3 regions of the Pantoea sp. C2G6 genome follow, and region 1 is predicted to be linked to each of the others. Evidence: predicted binding sites of a transcription regulator. Region 1 holds the regulator's gene; each other region holds the start of a gene.

Region 1 (10,127 bases):
CAACACTATTTTCTGATGATGCGAGCCGTCATGCACAGATCGTGCATGACGAGGTTTACAGGGGATTATTCGTCGTCGTATTGCGGACCGGCGTAGTTGTCGAAGCGCGACCACTGGCCGTTAAAGGTCAGGCGCACCGTGCCGATCGGTCCGTTACGCTGTTTACCCAGGATGATCTCGGCGATCCCTTTGAGATCGCTGTTTTCGTGGTAGACCTCATCGCGATAGATAAACATGATCAAATCCGCATCCTGCTCGATCGAGCCCGACTCACGCAGATCCGAGTTGACCGGGCGTTTATCGGCGCGCTGCTCCAGCGAGCGGTTGAGCTGCGACAGCGCCACTACCGGCACATTCAGCTCTTTCGCCAGCGCTTTCAGCGAACGGGATATCTCGGCGATCTCCAGCGTACGGTTGTCCGATAGCGACGGCACGCGCATCAGTTGCAGGTAGTCGATCATAATCATGCTTAAGCCACCGTTTTCACGGTAGATACGCCGGGCGCGCGAACGCACCTCGGTCGGTGTCAGGCCAGAAGAGTCATCGATGTACATGTTCTTCTTTTCCAGCAGGATGCCCATGGTGCCGGAGATGCGCGCCCAGTCCTCATCATCCAGCTGGCCGGTACGAATGCGGGTCTGATCGACGCGGGAGAGCGACGCCAGCATACGCATCATGATCTGTTCGCTGGGCATCTCCAGACTGAAAATCAGCACCGGCTTATCCTGCAACATGGCGGCGTTTTCGCACAGATTCATCGCAAAGGTGGTTTTACCCATCGACGGACGGGCCGCGACAATAATCAGGTCAGAGCGTTGCAGGCCGGCAGTCTTTTTATTCAGATCCTGATAGCCGGTATCGACGCCGGTAACGCCGTCGTGTGGCGTCTGGTAGAGCGATTCAATGCGCGAGACGGTCGCTTCGAGGATCTGCTCAATGTTTTTCGGGCCGGCATCTTTATTGGCGCGCTCTTCCGCGATTTTGAAGACGTTCGACTCCGCGAAATCGAGCAGCTCCTCGCTGTTGCGGCCCTGCGGATCATAACCGGCATCGGCAATCTGGTTAGCGACGGAGATCATCTCGCGCACCACCGCGCGCTCACGCACAATATCCGCATACGCGCCGATGTTGGCCGCGCTGGGAGTATTTTTCGCCAGCTCAGCCAGATAAGCGAAGCCGCCCGCCATCTCCAGCTCACCGCGGGTTTCCAGCGATTCCGACAGGGTAATCAGGTCAATGGGCTGGCTGTTTTCCAGCAGCCGCTGCATCTCTGAAAAAATCAGCCGGTGCGAGCGGTTGAAAAAATCATTCGCGACGACACGCTCAGAGACGTTATCCCAGCGCTCGTTATCCAGCATCAACCCACCGAGCACCGACTGCTCCGCTTCCAGCGAATGCGGCGGCATTTTTACGCCGGCCAGCTGACGATCCTGCGTTTCGTTCGATTTGTTGGTGGGTTTATTTCCTGCCATAGTGAATGCATTACCGATCTTCTGTGGGGACGCGCAAGTATACCTTAGTTGGGGTGCGCGCCTCACCCCCATGATGAAACAATCACAGGAGTCAGAATGACAAAGCGTATTCAGTTCAGCGCGCATGGCGGACCAGAGGTGTTAGAGTGGCGGGATTTTGAACTGGCTGATCCTGCCGCCCACGAGGTGCAGGTCGAGCATCGCGCCATCGGCATTAACTACATCGACACCTATGTGCGCAGCGGGCTCTATCCGGTCAGCGCCTTTCCCTCCGGGCTGGGGACAGAAGCGGCGGGCGTGGTGGCGCGGGTTGGCCGTGAGGTGACGCGCTTTAAGCCGGGCGATCGGGTGGTCTATTGTCTGGCGTCGATCGGCGCTTACAGCGAAGCGCATAATGTGGCGGAAGATCGCCTGATGCCGCTGCCGGACGCGATCGGCTTTGAGCAGGCGGCGGCCAGCTATCTGAAAGGGCTGACCACCCAGTATCTGCTGCGCCAGACCTATAAAGTCAGCGCCGGTGAGACTTTCCTGTTTCACGCTGCCGCAGGCGGCGTCGGCCTGATCGCCTGCCAGTGGGCGAAAGCGCTGGGTGCGCATCTGATTGGCACCGTCGGCTCAGCGGAAAAAGCGGCGCTGGCGAAGAGTGCCGGTGCCTGGGCGACGATCAACTACCGTGAAGAGGACATTGCGCAGCGCGTCAGCGAACTCACCGACGGCAAAAAAGTGGCCGTGGTCTATGACTCCGTGGGCAAAGACACCTGGGAAGCGTCGCTCGACTCGCTGCGCCGTCACGGCCTGATGGTCAGCTTTGGCAACGCCTCCGGCCCGGTTACCGGCATCGATCTGGGCATTCTGAATAAGAAAGGCTCGCTGTTTGTCACCCGCCCTTCGCTGTTTGGCTACATCACCAACCTTCAGGAGCTGGAAAGCGCCAGCGCCGAACTCTTTTCACTGCTGGCCAGCGGTGCGATCAAGGTTGATGTGCCGGAACAGCAGAAGTTTGCGCTGAAAGAGGCCCGCCAGGCGCACCAGCAACTGGAGAGCCGCGCCACCCAGGGTTCGTGCCTGCTTATCCCCTGATTCAAAGGCAACAAAAAGGGCTTCCCGCGGGAAGCCCTTTTCTTTTTTTATTTTTTGTTCGCGCTGGTGTAGGGACAGCGGCGATGAATTCGTGTCGAGTCGATGGCACATCGATTTGACGTGGGACATCCTGCCAGAAAAGATAAGTAAAAAATATGTTTAATTGCGGCTGAAGGGTGAACAATCACACACACTGTGATCTTCTCCGCAATTATCGCCAGCCTTTCTTCTCTAAGCTGTTGATCCTGCGCTTGAGCTTGCGCCATTCGCGCGCATTCCGATCCTCACGATCGCCAAAAAAAGCGCGATAGAGCCAGACGGCGATCACCGCCAGCACCAGCCACGGCAACACTTTGATAACAAGTGCAAAGAGTCCCCCGACAAACATCACCAGGGTCGCCACCACCAGAGCTGCCAGCACGCCCAGCAGCGAGACGCCGGTCAGCAACAGCATCATAAAAAAGCCTAATACGAATAAAATTTCCACTTCAGCGCTCCTGATTAACATCGACTGCCACGATCATTACAAAATGCGCGCCAGCTTTTATATAGATGATTTTAAAGGAATTTTCTGACAGACCGCAGCTAAGCACTGGTGAAAAACACCAGGAAGTGGCGTAAAAAAAACCAGCCCTTAAGGCTGGTTGTGAGGGGTTCAGGCTTCCTGGGGGATTTTATCGGCCACCAGCGCCAGCGCCGCTTCCAGCACCCGGACATCGGCCCCGGGCTTATGGGCATTTTCACTCAGGTGGCGTCGCCACTGACGCGCGCCCGGGATCCCCTGGAACAGCCCCAGCATATGGCGCGTAACGTGTCCCAGATAGGTGCCCTTCGCCAGCTCCGCTTCGATATAGGGATACATGGCGCGCACCACCGCGACCGGATCGGCAACCGGATGCTGGCGACCAAACAGCTGCTGATCGACCTGCGCCAGAATGCCAGGGTTCTGATAGGCCTCACGCCCCATCATCACGCCGTCAAGATGTTGCAGATGGGTCTTTGCCTCTTCCAGCGTTTTGACACCGCCATTGAGCGCGAGCGTCAGATGCGGGAAGTCACGTTTCAGCTGATAGACCCGGGGATAATCCAGCGGGGGAATCTCGCGGTTCTCTTTCGGGCTAAGACCCGAGAGCCAGGCTTTGCGGGCATGGATAATAAAGGTCTCGCATTCACCGCGCCCGGCGACCGTGCCGATAAAATCGGTCAGGAACTGATAACTGTCCAGCTCATCAATGCCAATGCGGGTTTTTACCGTCACCGGAATCGACACCACATCGCGCATCGCTTTGATCGCATCCGCGACCAGATCCGCTTCAGCCATCAGGCAGGCCCCGAAGCGGCCATTCTGCACCCGGTCAGAGGGGCAGCCGACATTCAGGTTAATTTCATCGTAGCCGCGCTGCTCAGCCAGCTTTGCGCACTGCGCCAGCGCAGCCGGATCGCTGCCGCCGAGCTGCAACGCCACCGGATGCTCTGCCTCGCTGTACGCCAGGTAATCCCCTTTGCCATGAATAATCGCGCCGGTGGTTACCATTTCGGTATAGAGCAGGGTGTCGCCGGTCAGCTGACGGTGGAAATAACGACAGTGACGATCGGTCCAGTCGAGCATAGGGGCGATGGAGAAACGTTGCGAAGAGAAGTTAGCCATGAAGCGCAGGTAATCCGGTAAGTAAGAGTGATGGAATTCTGTGCAAGGATAACACAAGGGCGGGCGATAGTGCATCGCCCGCCCCTGAACAGCCGGTGGAGAAATTAGAAATTAAAGCCCAGCTGCACCATCGCGCCCCAGGTGTTGTTTGCCCCGACCGAACCGGCCAGATCCAGATGCACCGCCTTGTTAAACGGTGACAGGCCGAAACCGGCGGTCGCGACATTTTCATCATTCGAACGCATGTCAGCCCGATACCCCGCGCGCAGCTGCAACCAGTCAAGCACACGGTATTCGGCACCGACCGCCGCGTACTGGCTGCTCTCCTGGGTTTTGAAGCGTCTGGTTTCCGTCAGATCGACATCGCCGGTGACGGTAAACGGACCTTTATCCCAGGCGAGACCGGTGGTGACCAGTGGACGGATCTGGTAGGTGTCGCGGAAGCCGTTAACCTTTTTCGTTTGCAGATCGCGGGAGATCAGGTTCTGCCCGGTGACACCCAGCGTCCAGTTTTCCGCAAAGGTGGTCGCCAGACCGGCATCAACGTTAAAGCCGGTATGGGTGCTGCGATACTGGCTATTGTTGATGTCGCTCTTGTCGTAGTTGTAAATGCTGGCGGTGTAGTTATAGAGCCAGGTTTTCTGCACTTTCGGGGTCACACCCACCGACACCGGCTGACCAGCGATGGTGAACTCATGCGCCACCGCCACACCATAATCGGTGTTCAGTGCAGCCAGGCCATTCGCACTGGAGCGCAGGTTATTTTGATCGCCTGGACGGGGAAGCACGGTGCCGTTAGCGACGCCGCGCAGATAGTCAATATCGCTCTGCACCACATTGGCACGCACATGCGCCGTGCCGTAGGCTTTGGTGATAAAGGCGAATGGCAGCGTTTCGTTAGGGATGGTGACAGCCACTGCCGCACCGGCGCTGCCGTCCGCTTTATTTCCGCGTAAGTCGCTGAGCTGATTGGCCACATCGCCTGAAGCGGCACGTACTTCGGGATAGCCACGCAGATAATCGGCAAACGTCAGGTTGCCAAGCACGTTGCGATAGCGATCCACGGTATCCGTGATGTCATCCACTTTATCGATCAGATGATCTTTGTCGGTGACCTGAACACCGGCTGAAGGAAAAATAATACTGACGCTGTCGTCAGGTTTAGCCCGCGTCATCAGTGCCGGGTTAGCCAGCACCGCGGAGCCATAGAGAGAAGATGCGACGCCGGTGCCGCCCATGGCGTCATTGCGTGCATCATACCAGGTCCCTGCCGCCATGGCGGAAGAAGAGAGGAAAAGCGCGGTCGATACAGCGGGATAGATCAGCGCTGAACGTTGAGCGAATTTTTTCACCATTTGCCTGCCATCACCTGAGAAATTCACTGAGATAAGCCGTTGAAACATTCAACGACTGAATAGTTTGTTAGCCATATTGTGAACGTCAGCTAACGCTTTATTGCTGTGAACTCAAAGGAAACAGTGTCTTAATTCAAAGGATTGGATGTTTTCCAATCAAAAAAACGTTGTAATTGTTCAGACCAGGCGAAGGAAATAAGAATAAGACCAGACCTCGCTTAAGTCTTTCTGAACATTACTGCTTAACTCCGTGAGATGCAAAGCAAAATGGCGGTTAATTCCTCTTAAAGCCATCAGCCGATGGATCTGATTTGTCGTCAGATTCCGTATAAAAGAGCAGGCAAACGCCCTGATCGCTGTTTTTTCAGGCAAATAGTGCTGTTTTATCAGACAAAAACCAACCTCAGCAGCGGCAACCTTTGTGTGATAAAATAACATCACTTATCCAGCGGAGAATTTTCATGTCAAACATGACCTCACAGCAAATTATGACCCAGGCGGAAAAGCTGTGCCTGCAACGCGGTGTGCGTCTGACTTCGCAGCGTGCTGAGGTGTTACGCCTGATGGCCGAGCAGCCAGGCTCTATCAGCGCTTATGATCTGCTGGATCAGCTGCGGGTCAGTGAACCGCAGGCGAAACCGCCGACCGTCTATCGGGCGCTGGAGTTTCTGCTGGAGCAGGGTTTCATTCATCGGGTGGAGTCGAACAACAGCTACGTGATGTGTCACCATTTCGAGGCCCCGGCGCATACCTCGGTGATGCTGGTATGTGACCGCTGTGCAGCGGTTACCGAGAAACAGGCGCAGGGCGTAGAAAACATTATTGCGACGCTGGCGGGAGAAGCGCAGTTTGCCTTACGGCATAGCGTGATTGAGGCGCATGGCCTGTGTGTCAACTGTGCGGAAGTGGAAGCCTGTACTCAGCATGAAAGCTGCCAGCACGATCATCAGAGCGAAGGGAAAAAGCGCGGAAAAAAAGGGTAGCACACATCCCTGTGCTTTGCCGGCCGGGTAATGCCGGCGGGCAGGAATCCTCTGCTGAGGTTTACCAGCGGTGGTCTTTGTTCTGACCTTCCCAGTCCGTTACCTCACGCTCTGCATCTTCCTTCGCATAGCCGTAACGCTCCTGGATTTTACCGACCAGCTGATCGCGTTTCCCTTCGATGACCTGCATATCATCATCGGTCAGCTTGCCCCACTTCTCTTTCATTTTGCCTTTGAACTGTTTCCAGTTGCCGCTGGCTTCGTCTTTATTCATAGCAGACCTCCCATCCTCGGGTTTAATGTTTATTTCGCGACACAGCAAAATAACGCTATAAAGCGCTGGTTAACTGCGCCGTATAGAGTTAATTGTAGTCATGAAAACGAGGATGACGGAATAATACAGAATAATCCGTAGCCGCTGCGCTCAGCGCCCGCCCGCTCAGGCGTCAAACCAGCTGTTCTGAACCCAGTGCCTGCGCCAGATCAGCCACAGGGAGAGGCCACGCAGCGCGAGGAACACCGTAACCGCCAGCCATAACCCGTGGTTGCCCAGCAGCGGCAGACTCAGCAGCGTCAGAAAGTAGCCAGCCGCGGCCAGCACCATGCTGTTTCGCATCTCGCGCCCGCGGGTCGCGCCGATAAACATCCCATCCAGCAGATAACACCAGACGCCGATCAGCGGCATCACCACCTGCCAGAACAGGTAGCGGTCCGCAGTTTGCTGCAACGTCTCAAGCGAGGTCAGCAGCGTGACAATCTGCGGGCCAAAAAACGCATACACCAGCGAGAAAAAGAGCGCCACCACCACCGCCTGACGGCAGGCAGAGCGCCAGACGAGCCGCAGCTGGCTGCCATCTTTTGCGCCATGCGCTTCTCCCGCAAAGGCTTCCACCGCATAGGCAAAGCCATCCAGCGCATAGGCGGTAAAGGTGATAAACATCAGCAGCACCGCGTTAACCGCCACCACGTCCGGCCCGAGGCGCGCGCCCAGCACGGTCAGCGAGGCGAAACAGAGCTGGAGCAGCAAAGAACGCAGCATAATATCGCGGTTCAGCCGCAGCAGGCGCTGAACGTCGCCGCGCCAGCTCTGCTTCAGCATTGCCATGGTGATGCCGCGCAGTTTTAACACCCGCCAGACCATCACCGCACCGACGCCCAGCGTGATGTACTCCGCCAGCGCCGTGGCGGTAGCCGCGCCCGCCACACCCCAGTGCAGACCCATCACCAGCCAGAGGTCGAGAAGGATGTTGACCAGGTTACCCACCACCAGCAGGATGACCGGCGCGCGGGCGTATTGCACGCCCAGCAGCCAGCCGAGGATCACCAGGTTAGCCAGCGTAGCCGGCGCACTCAGCCAGCGGATCTGAATAAACAGCGCCGCCTGTTTCAGCACCTCAGGATCGCCGCCCACCAGATGGGTGGCCAGCTGAATAATGGGATAGCGCAGCGCGATAAACAGCAGCCCAGCCAGCAGCGCAATCAGCAGCGGCTGCGTCAGGGCACGGGCCAGCGCGGGCTTATTTCCAGCGCCAAACGCCTGTGCCGTGAGGCCAGTGGTGCTCATCCGCAGGAACAGCAGCAGCATGAAGAGAAAACTGGTGACAGTGGTCCCGACTGCAACCCCGCCAAGATAGACCGGGCTGTCGAGATGACCAATAACGGCGGTATCGACCACACCCAGCAGGGGAACGGTGATATTTGAAAGGATCATCGGCAGCGCGAGCCGCCAGAGGTTTTTATCGGTTGCCGTAATAAAGCGCATTCGCCGTTCCGTGCTCAGTGTCGCTGCGAAGAGGCAGCGACAAAATTAGGGCAGACAGAATAGCATCAGAGCAGGCGAATGCACGCGGGCATCAGAATCAGAGCCACTCGCCGTTGCGCACCACACCCACCGCCAGACCTTCTACCGTCAGCGACTGCGCGCGCGTGTCGACCACAATCGGGTCGAAGTCACTGTTTTCCGGCAGCAGATGCACGATAGCACCCTGCTTTTTCCAGCGTTTCACTGTTACTTCATCGTCGATGCGGGCAACCACAACCTGACCGTTGCGCACATCCTGGGTTTTATGCACCGCGAGCAGGTCGCCATCCATAATGCCAATATCTTTCATCGACATTCCACTGACGCGCAGCAGGAAGTCGGCTGAGGGCTTGAACAGACCCGGATCCACCTTGTAGTGGGTCTCGATATGCTCCTGCGCCATGATCGGTTCACCGGCAGCCACCCGGCCAATCAGCGGTAAGCCTTCAGAGGGCTCTTCTTCCATAAGCAGACGGATGCCGCGTGAAGCGCCAGAAACAATCTCAATCACCCCTTTACGCGCCAGCGCTTTAAGGTGCTCTTCTGCCGCGTTCGGCGAGCGGAAGCCCAGCTGCGCGGCGATTTCCGCACGTGTAGGCGGCATGCCCGTCGAAGAAATATGGTCGCGAATCAGGTCATAGACCTGCTGCTGCCTGCTGGTTAATGCTTTCATCCCGCCCCCTGGTTGTTTATACAGTCGCTGTGAGTATATACAGGTATTGGCGAAATGGAAACCGATTGTCAGGTAAAACGCGCTCCCAGCGCGGTTTTGGAAGGCTTATCGCAAATGTGTCCAGAGCAGCGCGATCCAGACAAACAGTGCCAGTATGATGCTGATCAGCACCGCCGCCGAGCCCATATCTTTTGCCCGGCCCGCCAGCGGATGATGCTCCTGGCCGATGCGGTCAACCACGGCTTCAATGGCGCTATTGAGGATTTCAACAATGACCACCAGCACCACCGCCCCTATCATCAGAATGCGGGAGACCACATCCACATCCAGCCAGCAGGCCACGACAATGGCGACCAGCGCGGCCAGCGCCTCCTGGCGAAACGCCGCTTCATGTTGCCAGGCGGCACGCAGCCCCTGCCATGAGTAACCTGCGGCTTTCACGATTCTTATAAGACCGGTGGCATTATTTGCCATGATGTGGGAACCCTTTCTTCGGATTGACGTCAATGTCTGGGCTGCGTGCAATTGGCACCACCACAGATCTTCGCTGCGCTTTCTGGTATGCTTGCGGCGCTTTGCTAACAAGAGGCTTCATGTTGTCTATGTCAGGTTGGCGTAAACTCTATTACAAACTGCTTAATTTACCACTGTCGTTTTTGGTAAAAAGTAAGGCCATTCCGGCCGATCCCGTTTCTGAACATGGTCTGGATCCGACCCGACCTATTATGTACGTTCTGCCTTATGATTCGAAGGCTGACTTACTGACTTTACGCGCGCAGTGTCTGCGGCACCATCTGCCCGACCCGCTCTCTCCACTGGAGATTGATGGCTCACTGCTGCCGCGCCACGTTTTTATCCACGATGGCCCGCGTGTCTTCCCCTATTTTGTGCCCAGCGTGGAGTCGGTGAAGATCTTTCACGATTACCTCGACCTGCACCGCAATAATCCCGAGCTGGATATTCAGATGCTGCCGGTCACGGTGATGTTTGGCCGCGCGCCAGGCCGTGAGGTTCAGGGCGAGCCAACGCCTCACCTGCGCGTGCTGAACGGCGTACAGAAGTTCTTTGCGGTGATCTGGCACGGACGCGACAGCTTTGTCCGCTTCTCGCCAACG
Region 2 (10,127 bases), on a different contig from region 1:
GATACGCTGGGCAAAGTGCGTGACGCCGGGATCAAAGTCTGTTCAGGCGGCATTGTGGGCCTGGGCGAAACCGTAGATGACCGCGCCGGGCTACTGGTGCAGTTAGCCAACCTGCCGACCCCGCCGGAGAGCGTACCGATCAACATGCTGGTGAAGGTCAAAGGGACGCCGCTGGCGGATAACGATGATGTCGAGCCGTTCGATTTTATCCGCACCATCGCGGTGGCGCGCATCATGATGCCAACCTCACACGTGCGCCTCTCGGCGGGCCGCGAACAGATGAGCGAGCAGACCCAGGCGATGTGCTTTATGGCGGGCGCGAACTCGATTTTCTACGGCTGCAAACTGCTGACCACGCCCAACCCGGAAGAGGATAAAGATCGGGTGCTGTTCCGCAAGCTGGGGCTGAACCCGGAGCATACTCATACCTCGCATGGCGATCAGCAACAGCAGCAGCATCTCAGCGAGCAGCTGCTGCACGCCGACACAGAACAGTTCTACAACGCGGCGCAGTGATGAGCTGGCAGCAACGTATCGGGCAGGCGCTGGCAGAGCGCCGTGCCAGCGATGGCTGGCGGCAACGCCCGGTCATCGATCAGCAGACTACCCGCACCCTGCACAGCGGCGGGCGCTGCTACACCCACTTCTCCAGCAATGACTATCTGGGCCTGACCCGGCATCCGGCGGTTATCGCTGGCTGGCAGCAGGGGGCAGAGCAGGCCGGGGCGGGGGCGGGCGCGTCGGGCCATGTCACCGGCTACCACCGGCAGCACGCCGCGCTGGAGGAGGCGCTGGCCAACTGGCTCGGTTACGACCGCGCGCTACTCTTTATCTCCGGTTTCGCCGCTAATCAGGCGGTGATCCATCTGCTGGGTGAAAAAAACGACCGCATCCTCGCCGACAGACTCAGCCATGCCTCGCTGCTGGATGCCGCCAGCCATAGCCCGGCGCAGCTGCGGCGGTTCAGCCACAACGCGCCGGAGAGTCTGGCGGCGCGGCTCGCCGCACCCTGTGACGGCGAAACCCTGGTGGTGACCGAGGGAATTTTCAGCATGGATGGCGACAGCGCGCCGCTGGCCGCGCTGGCCGAGCAGACGCGCCAGGCACGAGGCTGGCTGCTGGTGGATGATGCGCACGGCATCGGCGTAGTGGGTGAGCAGGGGCGCGGCAGCTGCTGGCAGCAGGGCGTGAAACCGGAACTGCTGGTGGTCACTTTCGGCAAAGCCTTTGGCGTCAGCGGCGCGGCGCTGCTGTGCGACGCGACGACCGCCGACTATTTCCTGCAATTCAGCCGTCATCTGATCTACTCCACCGCCATGCCCGCGGCGCAGGCCGCCGCGCTCCAGGCGGCGCTGCATCAGGTACAGCAGGGGGATGAGCTGCGTCAGCGTTTACAGCAGAACATTCAGCGCTTCCGGCGCGGTGCGGCTTCGCTGCCATGGCAGCTGATGAACACGGACAGTGCGATTCAGCCGCTGCTGGTAGGGGAAAATGCCCAGGCGATGGCGCTGTCGGCGCGGCTGGCGGCGGCGGGCTGCTGGGTCAGCGCCATCCGGCCACCCACCGTTCCGCCGGGCACTGCCCGGCTGCGCATCACCCTGACGGCGGCGCATCAGCCAGAGGATATCGATCGGTTGCTGGAGGCGCTGCATGACGCTGCCGGTTGATAAGCGCGCGGTGGCGCGCGCCTTCGGGCGTGCCGCCGGTCACTACGACGCCCATGCCGCCCTGCAACGGCTCAGCGGGGATGCGCTACTGGCGCACGCCCCGGCGCAGAGCGGTCCCTCTCTGCTGGATGCCGGCTGCGGCACCGGCTGGTACAGCCGGCTGTGGCGCGAGCGCGGCAAACAGGTGACGGCGCTGGATCTCTCACCGCAGATGCTGCAACAGGCGCGGGAAAACCACGCGGCGCAGCACTATCTGGCGGGCGACATCGACGCGCTGCCGCTGGCGGATAACAGCATGGACCTGGTGTGGAGCAACCTGGCGGTGCAGTGGAGCGACGATCTTGATCGGGCGCTGAGCCAGTTCCGGCGGGTGCTGCGGCCCGGCGGCACGCTGCTCTTTTCCACGCTTGGCGACGGATCGTTGCAGGAGGTGCATGAGGCCTGGTCCCATCTGGATGCGCTGCCACACGCCAACCGTTTTCTCAGTCAGCCGCAGATCGCCTCAGCCTGCCACAACCAGCAGCTGAGCTGCACCTCAGAGGTCGTCACGCTGCATTTCCCCGATGCGCTGAGCGCCATGCGCTCCCTGAAGGGAATCGGTGCCACCCACCTGCACCACGGGCGCGACGGGCGGGTTTTAACCCGCCAGCGGCTGACCGCGTTAGAGGCGCACTGGCCGCGCGATCGGCACGGCTTCCGCCTCAGTTACCATCTCATCTATGGAGTAAGCAGATCATGAAACGCTGGTTTATCACCGGCACCGACACCGAAGTCGGTAAAACCGTCGCCAGCGGCGCCCTGTTACAGGCGGCCGCCGCGGCGGGCTATCGCTGTGCCGGCTATAAGCCGGTCGCGTCCGGCTGCGAAATGACCCCCGAAGGGGTCCGTAACAGCGACGCGCTGGCCCTGCAACGCTACAGCAGCGTGCCGTTAAGCTATCAGCAGGTGAATCCGCTGGCGTTTATCGAGCCGACCTCACCGCATATCGTCAGCGCCGAAGAGGGCCGGCCAATCACCCATCTGGCGCTCTCTGCCGGACTCGCCACGCTGGAGCCGCTGGCTGACTGGATTCTGGTGGAAGGGGCGGGCGGCTGGTATACCCCGCTGTCAGAGCAGCACACCTTTGCGGACTGGGTCAGCAGCGAACAGCTGCCGGTTATTCTGGTGGTGGGGATCAAACTCGGCTGCATCAACCACGCGATGCTGACCGCAGATGCGGTGCGGGCGCGCGGGTTAACCCTGGCGGGCTGGATTGCCAACACCGTCGAGCCACCCGGTAAACGCTATCAGGAGTATCTCAGCAGCCTCAGGCAGCGACTGCCCGCGCCCTGTCTGGGCACCATTCCCTACCTCACCGATGCGGCGCAGCAGGCGGAGTGTGGCCACTATCTGAGGCTGCCTGAGTAAGCGCCTGGCTCATCAGGCCACCGTCAGCCATTTATCGACGGTATGGTCATCGAGCTGCGCCATACTGCCCTGCGCCACATTGCGGCCACGATGCAGCAGCAGAAAATAGTCTGCTACGCGGCGGATCAGCGACAGGCGCTGCTCCAGTAACAGGATGGTCAGCCCGTAGTCGAGGTTAAGTCGACGGATCAGGTTGCCCATCTCCTCCTCCAGCCACGGCGACATACCGTCGGTCGGCTCATCCAGAATCAGCAGTTTTGGCTGGAGCACCAGCGCGCGCGCCAGCGCCAGCTGTTGCTGCTGATCGATCGGCAAATCGCCGCTGCGCTGCTGGCGCAGTGAGTAGAGCGCCGGGAAGAGGTCAAACACCATTTCAGGAATGGCGCGATGACGATCGCCGTGGCTGGCCCCCGCCAGCAGCGCAATCAGCAGGTTATCCTCCACGCTCATCTGGGTAAAAATGTGTCGGCCTTGCGGCACATAGCCAATTCCCATCTGCGCGCGCTGTTCAGCCGGTTGCCGCAGCAGATCTTCCGGGGGGGAGCCATCCTCCTTCCAGAAGATCGACCCGCTGTTGATCGGTAATCTGCCCATGATGCAGTTCACCAGCGTCGTTTTACCCATGCCAGGCCGACCCAGCACGCCGGTACAGGTGCCAGGCGAGAGATCGAGGTCAACATCCCACAGAATATGGTTCTGACCGTAAAATTGATTTACCGAACGTAGACTCAGCATCTGACACACTCCTTCCCGATCGTTAGCCTGATTGCTTCCGCTCTGCGTCGTCTGGCAAACAAGTCATCAGCAACGGCCGCCTCGCCATTGCACTCTGTTGCATTGCGCAGGATGCGCGGTGATGCCAGAGAGTCCTGCAATTCCCAGGCCAGATCTGTAAGGGATCAGGATAACGATGACAATAGCGTCAGGCCGGGATGAAAGTTGAGAAAAACTTATCAATTTCCCCCGGAAAGCAGACCGTTGCACTTTTGCGGTGCCTGCGGGCGCTGTTGCTGGTGCAGAGGGCGGTGATAAGCGAGCGAATCTGATTAAGAATCGTAGTCTTTGTGCGGTAAATTTGCGCGGTGCGGCGGGCGTCAGGGGAAAAATGCAGAATAATCCGGCTGTGCCGGGCGGCAAATTTAGCGCAAAAAAAATTATTTTGGTCGGGGCAGCGGGGCAGGGAAAAATTATACACAGCTGATGGCGGCGGGGCTGCCATCACTTATCCACCATTCCTGTGGATAACCTTGTGCATTAGGTAATGAAAACCAGTTGGAAGCGAGGAAATACGGGGCCTGGTAACATAATGACGAGAATCTGGCCTTATGAGGTTATTTGAATAAAATCATATAGTTAGTAAAAAACAAGCCTGAGAATTATCTGTCAGGTAACCGAACTGTAATTTTATGACGCTCTATTGACAAATGTTAAATCCGATCTCCGCCTGGGGATAACCTTGCGCAACAACCGCGGCGGCTAAGCCGTCAGCGCATCGTGGCGGGAAAAGCATCCAATCTGCGCGCTACTTTGCATCAACACTGTTTTTATATCCAGTATTATTTTCTGGCAAAATCACCATAGCCGAGTAAAATAAGTGCCTGCCCGCCGACTTCTCCAGCAGGAAATGCATTCATGAGTAAAGCCTTTAAATTGAATTCCGCCTTTAAACCTTCAGGCGATCAGCCTGAGGCGATCCGTCGTCTCGAAGAGGGGCTGGAAGATGGACTGGCCCATCAGACCCTATTAGGCGTTACCGGTTCGGGGAAAACTTTCACCGTAGCCAACGTGATTGCCGACCTCAACCGTCCGACGATGGTGCTGGCGCCCAACAAAACGCTGGCGGCTCAGCTCTACGGTGAGATGAAAGAGTTTTTCCCGGACAACGCGGTGGAGTTTTTCGTCTCCTACTACGACTACTATCAGCCGGAAGCCTATGTGCCCAGCTCCGACACCTTTATCGAAAAAGATGCCTCGGTTAACGAACATATCGAACAGATGCGTCTGTCGGCCACCAAAGCGCTGCTGGAGCGGCGCGACGTGATCGTGGTGGCGTCGGTGTCGGCCATCTACGGCCTCGGCGATCCCGACCTCTACCTGAAGATGATGCTGCACCTGACCCGCGGCATGATTATCGATCAGCGCAGCATTCTGCGTCGCCTGTCGGAGTTGCAGTACACCCGCAACGATCAGGCGTTTCAGCGCGGCACCTTCCGGGTGCGCGGTGAGGTGATCGATATTTTCCCGGCGGAATCGGACGATATTGCGCTGCGCGTCGAGCTGTTCGATGAGGAGGTCGAGCGTCTGTCGCTGTTTGACCCGCTGACCGGTCAGATCGAGTCGGTGGTGCCGCGCTTCACCATCTACCCCAAAACCCACTACGTCACACCGCGCGAGCGGATTTTGCAGGCGATGGAAGATATTAAGGTAGAGCTGGCGGATCGCCGCCGGGTGCTGCTGGAGAACAATAAGCTGCTGGAAGAGCAGCGTATTACCCAGCGAACCCAGTTCGACCTGGAGATGATGAGCGAGCTGGGCTACTGCTCCGGCATTGAGAACTACTCACGCTACCTCTCCGGGCGCGGCCAGGGCGAAGCGCCGCCGACGCTGTTCGACTATCTGCCGGCGGATGGCCTGCTGGTGGTGGATGAATCACACGTCACCATTCCCCAGATTGGCGGGATGTACAAAGGGGACCGGGCGCGTAAAGAGACGCTGGTGGAGTATGGTTTCCGTCTGCCCTCAGCGCTGGATAACCGCCCGATGAAGTTTGAGGAGTTTGAGGCGCTGGCGCCGCAGACCATCTACGTTTCGGCCACGCCGGGCAAATATGAGCTGGAGAAATCGGGCAGTGAAGTGATCGATCAGGTGGTGCGTCCGACCGGCCTGCTGGACCCGATCCTCGAAGTGCGTCCGGTGGCGACCCAGGTGGACGATCTGCTGTCAGAGATCCGCCAGCGGGTGGCGATCAATGAACGTGTGCTGGTGACGGTACTGACCAAACGCATGGCGGAGGATCTGACCGAGTATCTGACCGAGCATGGCGAGAAGGTGCGCTATCTGCACTCTGACATCGACACGGTCGAGCGCATGGAGATTATCCGCGACTTACGTCTGGGTGAGTTTGATGTGCTGGTGGGCATTAACTTACTGCGTGAGGGGCTGGATATGCCGGAAGTCTCGCTGGTGGCGATTCTCGATGCCGATAAAGAAGGCTTCCTGCGCTCGGAGCGCTCGCTGATCCAGACCATTGGTCGTGCGGCGCGTAACATCAACGGCAAGGCGATTCTCTACGGCGATAAAATCACGCCGTCGATGGCGCGCGCCATTGAAGAGACCGAACGCCGTCGCGAGAAACAGCAGCAGTACAACATTGATAATGGCATTGTGCCGCAGGGCCTGAACAAGAAGATCACCGATATTCTGGAACTGGGCCAGAACGTGGTGAAAACCCGCGGCAAAGCGAAACCGGCGCGACCGGGGGAAGCGGAAGCCAAAGCGGATTTCCTGTCGCTTACCCCACAGGCGTTGCAGAAGAAGATCCACCAGCTGGAGGGACAGATGCAGCAGCACGCGCAAAACCTGGAGTTCGAACAGGCGGCCAGCGTGCGCGATCAGCTGCATGAGCTGCGGACGCTGTTTATTGCGGCCTCGTAGCGCCGTCAAAGCTCTGAATGGCGTGTTCCAGCGCCAGCCGTAGCAGCTGGCGGTCGTGACGATATTTAATGTCGGCGGCCTCCAGCGGCTCCCGGACGATCAGGCGGTTTTCGATGTTGCGGGTGTCGGCGGCCGGGCTGACCACCACGGCATCGATCACCCGTTTACCGATATAACGCTCCATCATCGCCAGTTTATCCGCCACCGACAGGCTGGCGGCGGCCGGGCTGAGTTCGCGACCGAGGTTGCCGATAAACACCATTCTGGCCGGGGTACGGCGCAGCGCCTGCGCCATCTCCTCCATCAGCAGAATCGGCATCAGGCTGGTGTAGAAGCTGCCCGGCCCAATCAGGATCAGATCCGCTTCGCCAATCGCCTGCAACGCTTCCCGTGTCGGTTGTACGTTGGGATGCAGCATCATCTCCTGCGGCGGCTGCTTCATCTCATCAATCGCGGTTTCGCCGTAGACCATGTTGCCTTCGGCATCCATCGCCACCAGGTCCACCGGCTGCTCCGACATCGGAATTAAAAAGGCGTCCACCTTCAGCAGGTTGCGGATGATATTAATCGCCTCCAGTGGGCGCACGCTGAGGTGATCCAGCGCCCGCAGCATCAGGTTGCCGAGGTTGTGGCCAGCCAGTTCGCCATTACCGGCAAAGCGATATTCAAACATCGCTGAGGCCACGCTCGGCTCCGCAATCAGCTGATTCAGGCAGTTGCGCATGTCGCCCCAGGCGATACCGCCTTCAGAGCGCCGGATGCGGCCGGTTGATCCGCCGTTGTCGGTGGTGGTGACGATGCCGGTGAGGCGCGAGCCGAGCGGGGAGAGGGCAGACATCACGCGGCCTAACCCGTGTCCGCCACCCAGTGCCACCACGCGATCGAGATCGGCCAGAGTGCGATTCATACTTCTCCTTAAAGGCGATGCGCGCGGCGGCGCTCAAAACGCTAATCCCGCGCGGATGACTTACGTCAAAATCTGGATTGCATTTTAACGTATCCTGTCGCGAAAATGCGGTGAAAATTCGATATGTATCAGATTATATAGCGAAAAGAGCCAATGGAAGAGTGGCGTAAATCACGCTACCATCTTGGTTAACCGCGCTGATCAACGGGTCAGCGTACACACTCAAGCCTGAATGCCTACGTCTGCGGATAGGGGATTCAGGCCGCAGCCAACGAGCTGCCAGGGTGCAGGAAGAAATGACTGCATCTCCCAATCTGGAAAGGTGTTCTGGTGTCACAATTTACTGATGCATACGCGCGTAAGTTCTATTACCTGCGCCTGTCGGTCACGGATGTCTGTAATTTCCGCTGTACCTACTGCTTGCCTGACGGCTACCAGCCGCAGGGAATTCGTAACAAAAGCTTTCTCTCTCTGGGTGAAATCCGCCGTGTCACGCGGGCCTTCGCCGCGGCGGGCACGGAAAAAGTGCGGCTGACCGGCGGTGAGCCGTCGCTGCGCCGTGATTTCACCGAGATCATTGCGGCGGTGCGTGAAAACGCCTCGATCCGCCAGATCGCCGTCACCACCAATGGCTACCGGCTGGCACGCGACGTGAAACAGTGGCGCGAGGCGGGCTTAACCGCGCTCAACGTCAGCGTTGACAGTCTGGACGCCCGTCAGTTTCACGCCATTACCGGTCAGGATAAATTCCACCAGGTGATGAGCGGCATCGATGCCGCCTTTGACGCCGGTTTTCAGCAGGTCAAAGTCAACAGCGTGCTGATGCGCGACCTGAACAGCCGCAACCTGGCGACCTTCCTCGACTGGATCCGTACCCGTCCGATTCAGCTGCGCTTTATCGAACTGATGGAAACCGGTGATGGCGGCACGCTGTTCCGCGATCAGCACGTCTCCGGCATGGTGATCCGCGACCAGCTGATCGCCCAGGGCTGGCAGCGCCGTGAAAGCGGACGCAGCGACGGTCCGGCCCAGGTCTTTACCCATCCCGATTATCTCGGCGAGATTGGCCTGATCATGCCCTATGCCAAAGATTTCTGTGCCAGCTGCAACCGCCTGCGGGTTTCCGCGCAGGGGAACCTGCACCTTTGCCTGTTTGGTGACGGCGGCGTGCCGCTGCGCGATCTGCTGGCGTCCGATGAGCAGCAGGCCGAATTGCAGGCGCGCATCGCCAGCAGCCTGGGACAGAAAAAGCAGACCCATTTTCTGCATCAGGGCAACACCGGCATCACACAGAATCTCTCTTACATTGGCGGCTAATTTCAGGAGGCGTTATGGGTAAACCAGCCAGTGAATTTCAGGCAGTGCAGATTGCGGTGATGACCGTGTCAGATCGGCGTGACGCCAGCAACGATACCTCCGGCGACTATCTGCGCGCCGCGGCGGCGGAAGCGGGACATGAGGTGGTCGATCATGCCATCGTGCCGGAGAATCTCTATCGCATTCGCGCCACCGTCTCGCGCTGGATCGCCAGCGAAGATGTGCAGGTGGTGATTATCAACGGCGGCACCGGCTTTAACCCGAAAAACAGTACGCCGGAAGCGCTGCTGCCGCTGTTTGATCGCGAGATTGACGGCTTCGGTGAACTGTTCCGCATGATCTCCTATGAGGAGATTGGCGGCTCAACCCTGCAATCACGCGCCGTGGCCGGTCTCGCCAATCAGACGCTGATCCTGGCGCTGCCCGGTTCCACCAGCGCCTGCCGCAGCGCCTGGGAGCGCATTATCGCGGAGCAGCTCGATGCGCGTACCGCGCCCTGTAATTTTGTCTCACATCTGAAGAAACGCTAAGAATGTCTCAACTCACACACATTAACGCCGCCGGTGAAGCGCACATGGTGGATGTCTCCGCCAAGGCGGAAACCGTGCGCGAAGCGCGGGCGGAGGTGCTGGTGCTGATGCAGCCTGCCACCCTGCAAATGATTATCGACGGCAGCCACCACAAAGGGGATGTCTTCGCGACCGCGCGCATCGCCAGTATTCAGGCGGCGAAACGCACCTGGGAGCTGATCCCGCTCTGTCATCCGCTGATGCTGAGCAAAGTAGAGGTCAGCCTGGAGGCGGAGCCGGACCACAGCCGGGTGCGCATTACCACGCTCTGCCGCCTCAGCGGTAAAACCGGCGTGGAGATGGAGGCGCTGACCGCCGCCTCGGTTGCCGCGCTGACCATCTACGACATGTGCAAAGCGGTGCAGAAAGATATTGTTATCGATCAGCTGCGGTTAATCAGCAAGAGCGGCGGCAAAAGCGGCGATTTCCAGGCGGTGACCCATGATTAAGGTGCTGTTTTTCGCCCAGGTGCGTGAGCTGGCGGGCACCGCTGAGTTAGCGGTGAGTGCGGAGTATGCGGATGTGGCGGCGTTACGCGAGGCGCTGGCGCAGCGGGGCGATCGCTGGGCGCTGGCGCTGGAGTCGGGCAAGCTGCTGGCGGCGGTA
Region 3 (10,127 bases), on a different contig from region 1:
TGAGCTGCACACTAAAGGCTTCCTCTTCCACCTGCTCATTCGCCCGGGCTGCGGCCGCTTCTGCGATGGCTTTCTCAGCCGCCTGTTTGCGTACCAGATGCGGACGTACCAGTTTGCGGTAGAGAATGAAGGCCACCAGGGCAACCAACAGCCATTTACCGGCTTCCATCAGCTGATCAAAGAATGACTGCTGCTGCCAGAAGGGAAGATCGGTGCTCATCGGTTCGGTGGTGTTGAACTGCGAGTTCACCACGTTGATGCTGTCGCCACGGGTCTGGGAGTAGCCCATCGCTTCGCGGGTCAGATCTTCAATCTGCTTCAGCTGCTGCTCATTCAGCGCAACGGCTTTGCCTTTATCATCGGCGCGGAAGTTCACGACCACCGCCACCGACAGACGCTGCACGTCGCCGACGTTGAGTTTGGTATGACGGATGGTGCGGTCCAGCTCGTAGTTCACCGTTTCATCGCGACGCGAGTTGGTTGGCGTCGAACTGGCGGCGGCGGTGCTGGTGGTCTGGGTTCCGTTGTTCGCGGCGTTGTTCTGACCGTTGGCATTCTGGCCATTGGCGTTCTGACCATTCGCGCCATTGTTAGGTGTATTTACCGGCGCGGTGTTGGCTGGCGCAGGCTGATTCGAGAGCGCGCCTGGCACGCCGCCCGGATAGGGGCTGCCGGACTGATCGCTGCTGCTGCTCTGACGTGAGCGGACCGCCGTGGCGGACGGATTGGCGTTAGGCTGATATTTCTCGTCGGTCTGCTCGCTGGTATCGAAGTTGATCTGCGCGGTGACCTGCGCATGGACGTTGCCCTGGCCGAGAATCGGATTCAGGATCGCTTCAATACGCTGCTGATAGCGCGCTTCCACTTCGGCGGCATACTTCAGCTGCGCGTCATTCAGATCGCGTCCGGCCGCATCAGAGCGGGTCAGCAGGCGACCCGCCTGATCAACCACGGTGACGTTGCCTGGCGGTAAACCGGCGACGCTGCTTGAAACCATGTGGGCGATCGCCTGAATCTGACCTTCATCCAGCGCGCGGCCAGGTTGCAGCGTCAGGGTGACAGAAGCGGAAGGGGCTTTCTGCTCACGCACAAACAGGGTTGGTTTTGGCATCGCCAGATGAACCCGGGCGCTTTTCACCGGGCCGAGGGATTCGATGGTGCGGGCGAGTTCGCCCTCCAGTGCGCGCTGGTAGTTAACCTGCTCGCTGAACTGGCTGATACCGAACTTCTCTTTATCCAGCAGCTCGAAGCCCACCGATCCGCCTTTTGGCAGACCCTGCTGAGCCAGACGCAGACGCAGCTCATGCACGTTGGCTTCCGGCACCATCAGTGCGCCGCCGTTTTCGGCGAAGCGATAGGGGATGTTCATCTGCGTCAGCTGAGTGACGATGGCGCCGCCATCCTCATCAGAGAGGTTGTTATAGAGCACGCTGTAGCTGGGCTGCTTCGCCCAGAGCACCATCGCGATCACTATCGCGATCACCGCCGCAGCGGCGACGATTAAAGGAATACGCGGATTTGCGCGCAGGCGAGCGAGAAGGTCACCGAAGCCTTTCTTTTCTTGATCTGGTGTGGCGGCTGCACTCGCATTCATGACCGATTCCTGCCTGACGTAATTGACCGGGTAAGTTGAGATGGCAAAACAGACTCCCTGACCTGCGTAAATAGAAATTCCACTTCAATGCCAGGCATTATTTGTTGAAACGGAAAATTCGATGGCTGGATAAGGTAGGTTTTTTGCTGTTATTTAGCGCCTTTGTCTTATTGACAACGTGCTAACTTTGCCACCACTGATGAATTACACCCCCATGAAAGAGGTAACGTGAATGTCCATTCAGGCAATTGACGGTGTGTTACAGCAACTTCAGATGACCTCGTTGCAGGCCAGCAACCGCAGCAGCGAAGCCACTAACCAGATCGATTTTGGCGCGACCATGAAAGCCGCGCTGGATAAGATCAGCGAAACCCAGACCACTGCCCGCACCCAGGCGCAGGATTTTGAAATGGGGAAACCGGGCATCGCGCTGAACGATGTGATGGTCGACCTACAGAAATCATCTATCTCAATGCAGATGGGCATCCAGGTCAGGAACAAGCTGGTGTCGGCGTACAGCGATATTATGAATATGCAGGTGTAGTGGAAGAGGCGACTCAGGCTGAATGATGCAGAGCGGCACCCGGCGCAGCAACGTAACGGGGAGTCGGGCCGCAACAGAGGATCAGAGGTGACGCCCGCGGGAGGCTTTGCGCGTATCCCGGAGAGAAAGAAACCCGCTCGGGGGCGGGTTTTTGCCTGCTGCGGTTAAGCAGCCATGCTGCGACACTGCTCTGCACAGTGATGGCAGGCTTTGGCGCACGCCTGACAGTGGTCATGGTGATGCTGTCCGCATTCATCGCCACATTTCTGGCAAACTTCAGCACAGAGCTTGCAGAGCTCTTTCGCAAACTCACTTTGCAGCGTCATAAACTGTGCAGCCAGACGGCAGAGATTGGCGCACTGCATATCCATGCGAATGCATTCACGCATCATCTCCAGATTTTCTTCTTGCAGGCATGACGCGGCGCAGTGGTCACATGCCGCCGCACACAGGTAGCAGGCTTCAATGCATTTTTTATATTCGTCTGACATAGTCTCTCCTTGGTCGGGGGTGTCTGCTAAGCCTGGGAAACAATGTCTGATTATGCAAATGATGAAGATGTTAATGACTTTTTCTGCATTACCGGGAGTTCCAGGGCGGCGCCTCTTCAGCAACAGCGCACCGGCGGCAGATCGCCCGGCATCGGGACTATTTTACTGGCATTAGTTACAACAACCTCTAACCGGCAATCTGTTTAGACTGCGCGAAGATGTGATACCCATAGCGGAATCTGGCTGAGTCATCCGGGGCCGGAGCGGGCAAAAGCAGGGGAGGGAAGATAGGCTGAAGCGCTTAAGGGTGCTTTCCGGTTACTCTGCGCTGAATGTCGCTGAGCCTGTCGGGCGCGCTCCGATTTACGTTAAATGGCCAGTCACTGGCTATACTGTTCCGCATTCACAGCCGTCAGCAGATAACCTCTTCTGGCGCACGTTACCCACCCTTTGCCGGACGTCTGAACAATGATAAAAAAATGCCTCCTGATAGCGGCTCTGTTTGCGTTATCTGCCAGTGCCTTCTCTGCCACGCAGTGCGGGCCTTTTCTTTTTAAAGCGGACAGTAAAGGCTGGTTTTCAGTCAACGGTGAGCGCGCGAAAAGTCAGAAGGTCGCTTTTCACAAAGAGAAGGGTGACTACGACAACGCGACGGTCAGATTGCAGGTTAAAAACAGCAAAGCGCCCGGCATGCTGGATATGGAGCAGACGCTGAGTGACGGCAAGGGGATATTAAGGGCAGAAATCGTTCGCACCAGCCAGAGTCAGATACGCATCCGTGGTGCTTATGATTGTGACAAGGTGGAATAGACCTCACGGCATCGGCGGTCAGAAAGGGAATGACTCCTGAACAATCGCAGCAGAAAAAGGATTGTCACTGGTGATGCTGGCGCAGAATTGCGCAGGCTATTCTGAAGACCAGACCTGGCGCGCCCGATTCAGGGCGCGCAGGCTGTTAATCCGCCTGATACGGATCTTTTTTATCATCTTCACTGTCATCATTCTTACGTGGAACTTCGCCATGATCTTTTGGCGCGTCAGTAGCGGGATGATCATCCTCTTCATAGGCATTGCCCGCGTTAGGGGCGGCTTCCGGCAGGCTTTTGCTCACTTCACCTTCGTGTTTACGTTCTTCATTCGTGTTGTGTTTAAACATGAGTCGCTCCTTGGGTTCCAGTCTCTTAAGTCTAGACCAGCCAGCCCATCCCGATAGCCGCATCTGATTTTAGTTAACAAAAAGCCTGCGCCGGACGGGCCAGCCGGCGCTTCTCACCTCCCTGCTTTGCGTTTCTGTCGCTACCGTCGCGCTATGCCAACGGCAGGAGTCAGCAACGTGAACAGACAAAAGGTCATGACGCAGGTCACAAGCTGTTCGATTAATAAATTCGATTGAACGGATTAATAAAAAGCATATAGTGACCTGCGTTACCAGGAGATAGAAATTATGTTACGAGACTATTTAAAGATTGAAGCTGAAGATCAGCTGGTAGAAAAAGATTGCCGAAGCCTGAAAAATCGCGGCCAGGAAGAGATCACCGAATGGACCATTGTGAATGCCCGGGGTGAGAAAAAGGGCGGCGTGAAACTGTTTGATAAACTCAGCACCCGCCGCTCATGGCCGGTAAATTACCGGATTATGCAGACCGACATGCAGGGCAATGTGGTTGTCGATCGGCTGACTGAAGCCCTGTAATCCTCTGCTGTTTGCCGTAGTTTTGCTGTGCGTTGAAAAATTTAACCCGCCTATGGCGGGTTTTTTATTGCTGACGATAGCGGCGCAGCTCCACCACGGTGCCCAGCAGCGTCAGCGCATCCTGATCGGAGTGCAGCAGCGGATAGTTGATATTGGCGGGGGCCAGTTCAAACAGCGGCTGGTCATTGACCGTGCTGCGCTGCCGCCAGGTGCGCAGCAACAGCCTGGTGTGCTGTAACGCGGCCACGGTGTCGCCGGGCAGGGGAGAGACGCAGGGATCAACAATCGCCACATCCAGTGGCAATATCGCCGGCGTCATCGCCTGCTCATCCACCCGCACGGCAAAGCTCTGCTGAGAGAGCGCCATGTCGTTGTGCATCAGTAATTCATGCTTAACCTGACTGGCATCGCTGCGCCAGTGCGCGACGTCACGCTGAGCGAGCAGCGGGATCTGATAAAGCCCGGCCCAGGCGTTTTCACTAAAAACAGGGCCATCTCCGTCTATCAGAAAAGCGGGTGCGCACCCCAACGCCTCAGCCAGCCGCAGCAGGTTTTCACCGCGCGGCAGCGTTTCCTCTTTTTCCCACTGCGAAATCGCCACGTGGGAGACTTTCACCTGCTGCGCCAGCTGTTTCTGCGTCAGTTCCAGGGCTTTTCTGCGGTGGCGAATGCGGTCGCCTAACGTTTCGTTTTTCATCAGCTTGACTTGTGATTAAGAATGGCTTAAGTATACTTAAGCCTGGTATTTAAGCAATCTTAAATTTCATGCGGGGAACGTGTTTTTTGCACGCAATTAAGTTCCAGTGACCTTACCGGATAAAGGGGTGTGGCATGGAGAGTAGTCTGATTACCAGTATGGGGGCGCTCGTTCTGGGCGGGGGCGCAGCGGCGTTGTTCTGGAAACCGCTTCTGGCAGGGATCGCGTCAATCGTGACCAGCAATCGTGCCGGGGGTGAAATTATCACCAGCTACAAAGAGCAGGTGGTCCTGCTGAAAGAGAGCAACCTACGCATCAGGGAAGAGAACGATGAGCTTCGTCAGCGGCATGACAAAAATCTGCGTCGTATCTCGACGCTCGAAACCGATCTTCGGCTAATCAAAAACGCCGTCGGTATTTTACTGGCAATGACGGAAACCGATCACAGCGACAAGTTTCGCAATGAAGTCGATCGGCTTATCTCAACTCTGGAGGATCGCAGCGATGGCCTCGATAAATAGCACTCTGGCTCCCATGTTCTACCGGCGCAAAGTCATTCTCGGCGGTATTCTGCTCAGCTGCTCAATGATTTGTGTCCTGATGACGATTCTGTTTCTGTATGTCAGTAACGCGGCCAATAAGCGGGTAGAGGAGATCCGCAAAGATTATCGCGATGTCGCGGCGCGACGTGATGCCAGGGTTGATCTGCTCACCGATCAGGTCAGAAAGTTGCAGCATAAGCTGGATGCGATACCGGAACGTACCGCCGATCAGACGGTCAACAAGGTGAAAGAGGTGGTGATCGAAAGTGAACCCTCTGCGGGAAAAATGAACAGGAGACCGTAACTTCCGATTATTCTTAGTGCGGCTTCGCTATTATCGACTAGTTTTAAATCTTCGGGCAACATTTGTATCTGAATGCGGCCCGTTGATTGGCCGGTTAGTGAACCGCTAAGCCCGATCACTTTGGATAAACGATCAAAAGGATAATAAGCATGAGCGATTCAACAGAAACTAAGACCAAAACCGACTACCTGCGTGACGTAGCCTCTCAGCTGAAAGAGATGCGCCACTATGCGCAGACCAATACGGAGACACTTTCCAGCCATTGGCTGGCATTTGATGCCGGTGAATACAAAGACAAAACCAATGCTGACCGTATTGATGCCTTGCTGAACAAGCAGGGGAAACTGCTGGAAGATCTGGATGCCGCTATTCAGGACATCGAGATTGAAATTAATCACAGCGAGCAGGAGAGCTAAGCTATCTCCCGCTAACTGATGCGGTGGCCGCTAAGGGATTAATCGGCCACCAGCCACATTTCCGCTTCGTCGAACATCTCTTCAACAATCCGCGCAACTGTCGCCTTATCGTTCTTACTTAAATCGGTATCAATCGCATTACGCTCCATCGGCTTAACCTTGACTTCAATGTCAGGAAACACCCGATGCACCCGCTTCTCCAGCTCCTCACGAATCATTTCACGAGCACCCGGCAAACCGGCAACGTTGCGCTTGTCATAAATCAATTCAACAAACATGATGGCAATCCATTCAGGGCAAAATCGCTGACATATAATACTGTAAATAAAAACAGTAGCAAGGCGGCGCGCGTGATTTCACGTAAATTTTTATGTCGTCGCCAGCTCAATCTTCGACTGGCAAAATGCGTCAGCATCACGACATAATGGCGGCTTACTTTTCAGGAGATTTGCGATGCGACAACTGGTTATTGATATTCTGCTAAAACTGGCAAAGATGGACGTCGACGCGAAGGAGCTGACGGCCCAGCTTGAAGCGCAGTCACTGCTGGTTGCGGCGCTGCTGGTGCAGGCGAAACAGGATAACTCGCTGACTATCACCGAAACCGTTCAGGACGCCATTGTCACCGCATCTCGCTCATCCACCGAGTTTCTGCAATCTGATGTCGATCTGCTGCTGACGCACATCAATCGTCTGCTGGCGGTGGCGAAGTATGTGGAAGTGAAGGGGAAAGCGACGGAAGATGAAGGGTAAGGGCGGATAAAAAATTCGCCTCTGGAGGTAGAAATCAGACCACACCTACAGAGGCAGTGCATCAGCACTATTCGTTAAAGGTCAATCACGACCTGAGTCGCAGGCTGACGTTATCCGCTTTCATGCAGTTAGTACAACCTTATCCGCAGCGCTGACACTGGTTGGAGGTGTATGACCAATGCATCTTCAGCGCAACGCTGATTACAGCTCGTTTTTAATGCAAAACTCTTCCCAGCTCATCCCCAGCGACGCCGCGTGGGATTTGAGATAAGTTTCAATCGCCTCGGCGGCCACCGCTTTATCCGGCTCAGCCAGCTGAATAGAAAAGATCATCCCATCCAGATTTTTCTGCCGTAAAAAGGCGGCATAGATACGTTCCGCATGCCATTCACGCAACTGACGCAGCGACAGATTGGCGGCGCGGGCATCGCTTTCGGTTAACTCATCAAGGGCAGCCTGGAAATCGGGGTGCGCGGTAAAAAACATCTCACGCGCCTGCGCGTAGTAAGCTTCTGGCGTTTTCATCTTCGGATTCCTGAAAGTCTGTTGCAGCGCGCCAGTGTAGCGGGTTGCGCCCGAGTTGTCAGGAGCCGCGGCGCGGTCAGCGCTGGGGCATCCCGCTGTGACCAGGCGGTTACGGGGTCTGCTGACCGGTAAACAGTGACGCAGCGATGCGCGGGTGATGGCACAATCGCGCAGACACCTTGCGCTACAGAGTGGAAAAATTATAACGTAGCCGCCATTGACGCGATCTTAGGGATTTAACATGAAAAAGTGGATGCTGATTGCCGCGCTGGCGCTGAGCGGTTGTGCGCAAATCAACGATTACAGCAGCGCGGTGCAGACGCCGGCACCGGCTAATCTGCAAGGGAACTGGCAAAGTAGTGGCCCACAAAGCAATCTGATTAGCGATCAGGCGATCGCCAGCCTGATTGTCAATGCGGATGGCTCAACGCTGGACTGCCGTCAGTGGCAACGGGTAATCGCTAAGCCGGGCAAGCTGACGCTGCTGAGTCAGGACTACGTTAACGTGACGCGGCAGAACCGGGTGATGCCACTGGAGGCTGAAAACGGTGAGCTGAAATATGACGGGCTGACGCTGCGTAAAGTGGCGCGTCCGACCCTGGAGTGCCAGCAGGCGCTGGAAGAGGTGGCAAAGCAGCCGAAAGCCACGGTGATCCAGAATATCGAGCCGCAGCTGCTGCGCACGGCGATTACCGAGAATAACGCCCGGTCGTAAATGCGCTGACAGGTGAAAGAAAAAGCCCCGGCAGGGCAGACCCGCCGGGGCTTTTTTCACTGTTATTCCGCGACAACCCAGACGCTGACGCTGCCCCCGTTACAGGTAAACAGCGCCGTGCCGTGCTCATCCGCGGTAATGGTCTCTTCACGGTTAGCCAGATGGTCACGCCACACCTTACCGGCGTAGCTTTCGCCCATCGGCACGCTTTTCTCGCCCGCTTCCCCATTGGACATAATCACCACACAGCCCGGCTGCGTTTCCGTGCCGCTGCGGCTGAAGGCGACGCAGTTCGGGTGATCAAAGTAGTCAGTCTGTACGCCCCAGCCATACTGCTGACGCGCGCGGATCAACCCTTCCAGTTCCGGGATCACCGGCATTTCAACCTTATGCTTCTCACCGTCGCCGCCTTCATCTTCATAAGTGGCCCCGAACAGATCGGGATAGAAGATGGTCGGCACACCCTGCTCACGCAGCAGGATCAGCGCGTAGGCCAGCGGTTTAAACCAGGCTTCGACTGGGGCTTCAAGCGATTGCAGCGGCTGGGTGTCGTGGTTGGCCACAATCGTCACCGCATGCCACGGGTCGGCCACCACCAGTGAGTTGGCAAAGATCTGGCTCATATCGTAGGCGCTGCCCGCCGTTGACGCCTGATGAAAGTTCATGTGCAGCGGCGCATCAAACAGCATGGTTTTGCCTTCCACCTGATGCACATACTCCTGCAATTTCTCCGTTTCAAACGACCAGTATTCGGCGACGATAAACATCGGCTCTTCGGCCACTTCCTGGATGTGATCGATCCACGCCTTATAGAACCAGGCCGGAATATGCTTCACCGCGTCCAGCCGGAAACCGGTGCAGGGAACCTGTTCCATCACCCAGCGCGCCCAATACTTCAGCTCTTCACTGACCGCGTTGTTACGGAAATCGATGTTGGCGCCCATCAGATAGTCAAAGTTGCCCAGTTCATTATCGACCTGGTCGTTCCAGCCTTCGGCGGTGTAGTCATTGATGATTTTGAATACCCCATTTTCATCCGGGTTTTCGATATGGTCAACGCCGCTGAAGCATTTGTGGTCCCAGACAAATTTGGAATATTGTCCGTTGCGTACCGGAAAGGTGAATTTGGTCCAGGCTTCGCACTCCACCACCTCGTCGTAGATTTCATCCCGGTTGTCCGGGTTGACGCGGTTGATGCTGATAATCTCTTTCTCGTCTGCGCCCATTTTATGGTTCAGCACCACATCCAGCAGCACGCCGACGTTATGGCTGCGCAGCGCTTCCGTTGCCGCCAGTAACTGCTGTTTGTCGCCATATTTGGTGGCAACGCTGCCTTTCTGGTCAAATTCACCCAGGTCGAACAGGTCATAGCTGTCGTAACCCACAGAATAGCCGCCCGATTCCCCTTTGTAACATGGCGGCAGCCACGCCATGGTGATACCGATTTCGCTGAGCCAGGCCGCCCGATCGGCGATTTCAGGCCACAGTTTGCTGCCATCCGGGTAATACCAATGGAAAAACTGTAATAACGTTGGGTTTTGCATGTACCACACTCCAGGGGATGATGAGAATCAAGTATGGAGTAAGCGGCAAAAAAGAGACGCCGCGCAGAAAAATAAATCTGGCGGCGTGATAACGCAGGGGATCAGGAGAGGGTTTCGCGCGGCACCATCACCACGCCGCCTTGCTTGCCATAGGCGGACAGCACCGATTTCTGGCGGCTGCTCTGACCCACCAGTGAGGCCAGCTCATCCATCCGCGCCTGCAACAGACGTTTAACTTCACTTTCATTATCCAGGATATGACGCAGTACCGGGCGTAACTGCTCCAGCGCCTGGGCAGACGGCGGGGCG

Evidence for each region. The regulator LexA, encoded in region 1, represses DNA repair genes until DNA is damaged. The targets are predictions, from matches to a motif close to TNCTGTATGTACATACAGNA.
Region 2: the regulator LexA is predicted to act here: its motif matches at 4,611-4,630, upstream of uvrB (excinuclease ABC subunit UvrB).
Region 3: the regulator LexA is predicted to act here: its motif matches at 6,598-6,617, upstream of ACCW71_RS18540 (DinI-like family protein).

What each region holds. Positions count from the first base shown of each region.
Region 1 covers NZ_JBGMNJ010000013.1:30,981-41,107, reverse strand. Annotated here, with positions in the region: gene dnaB (replicative DNA helicase) at 66-1,472, opposite strand; gene ACCW71_RS15990 (quinone oxidoreductase) at 1,569-2,552, shown strand; gene pspG (envelope stress response protein PspG) at 2,764-3,039, opposite strand; gene dusA (tRNA dihydrouridine(20/20a) synthase DusA) at 3,208-4,200, opposite strand; gene ACCW71_RS15975 (conjugal transfer protein TraF) at 4,305-5,555, opposite strand; gene ACCW71_RS15970 (hypothetical protein) at 5,733-5,993, opposite strand; gene zur (zinc uptake transcriptional repressor Zur) at 6,017-6,538, shown strand; gene ACCW71_RS15960 (CsbD family protein) at 6,600-6,812, opposite strand; gene dinF (MATE family efflux transporter DinF) at 6,978-8,300, opposite strand; gene lexA (transcriptional repressor LexA) at 8,398-9,012, opposite strand; gene ACCW71_RS15945 (diacylglycerol kinase) at 9,118-9,486, opposite strand; gene plsB (glycerol-3-phosphate 1-O-acyltransferase PlsB) at 9,615-10,127, shown strand, end outside.
Region 2 covers NZ_JBGMNJ010000001.1:25,603-35,729, forward strand. Annotated here, with positions in the region: gene bioB (biotin synthase BioB) at 1-516, shown strand, start outside; gene bioF (8-amino-7-oxononanoate synthase) at 516-1,667, shown strand; gene bioC (malonyl-ACP O-methyltransferase BioC) at 1,651-2,406, shown strand; gene bioD (dethiobiotin synthase) at 2,403-3,074, shown strand; gene ACCW71_RS00155 (ABC transporter ATP-binding protein) at 3,087-3,809, opposite strand; gene ACCW71_RS00160 (hypothetical protein) at 3,997-4,293, opposite strand; gene uvrB (excinuclease ABC subunit UvrB) at 4,707-6,728, shown strand; gene ACCW71_RS00170 (gluconeogenesis factor YvcK family protein) at 6,712-7,635, opposite strand; molybdenum cofactor riboswitch at 7,843-7,976, shown strand; gene moaA (GTP 3',8-cyclase MoaA) at 7,966-8,952, shown strand; gene moaB (molybdenum cofactor biosynthesis protein B) at 8,967-9,482, shown strand; gene moaC (cyclic pyranopterin monophosphate synthase MoaC) at 9,485-9,970, shown strand; gene moaD (molybdopterin synthase sulfur carrier subunit) at 9,963-10,127, shown strand, end outside.
Region 3 covers NZ_JBGMNJ010000018.1:25,590-35,716, reverse strand. Annotated here, with positions in the region: gene fliF (flagellar basal-body MS-ring/collar protein FliF) at 1-1,594, opposite strand, end outside; gene fliE (flagellar hook-basal body complex protein FliE) at 1,827-2,138, shown strand; gene ACCW71_RS18580 (four-helix bundle copper-binding protein) at 2,303-2,629, opposite strand; gene ACCW71_RS18575 (hypothetical protein) at 3,098-3,439, shown strand; gene ACCW71_RS18570 (hypothetical protein) at 3,585-3,785, opposite strand; gene ACCW71_RS18565 (hypothetical protein) at 4,074-4,322, shown strand; gene ACCW71_RS18560 (helix-turn-helix domain-containing protein) at 4,387-5,019, opposite strand; gene ACCW71_RS18555 (hypothetical protein) at 5,154-5,540, shown strand; gene ACCW71_RS18550 (hypothetical protein) at 5,524-5,865, shown strand; gene ACCW71_RS18545 (hypothetical protein) at 6,015-6,281, shown strand; gene ACCW71_RS18540 (DinI-like family protein) at 6,320-6,559, opposite strand; gene iraP (anti-adapter protein IraP) at 6,735-7,034, shown strand; gene ACCW71_RS18530 (DUF6388 family protein) at 7,236-7,559, opposite strand; gene yedD (lipoprotein YedD) at 7,801-8,274, shown strand; gene amyA (alpha-amylase) at 8,337-9,818, opposite strand; gene fliT (flagella biosynthesis regulatory protein FliT) at 9,920-10,127, opposite strand, start outside.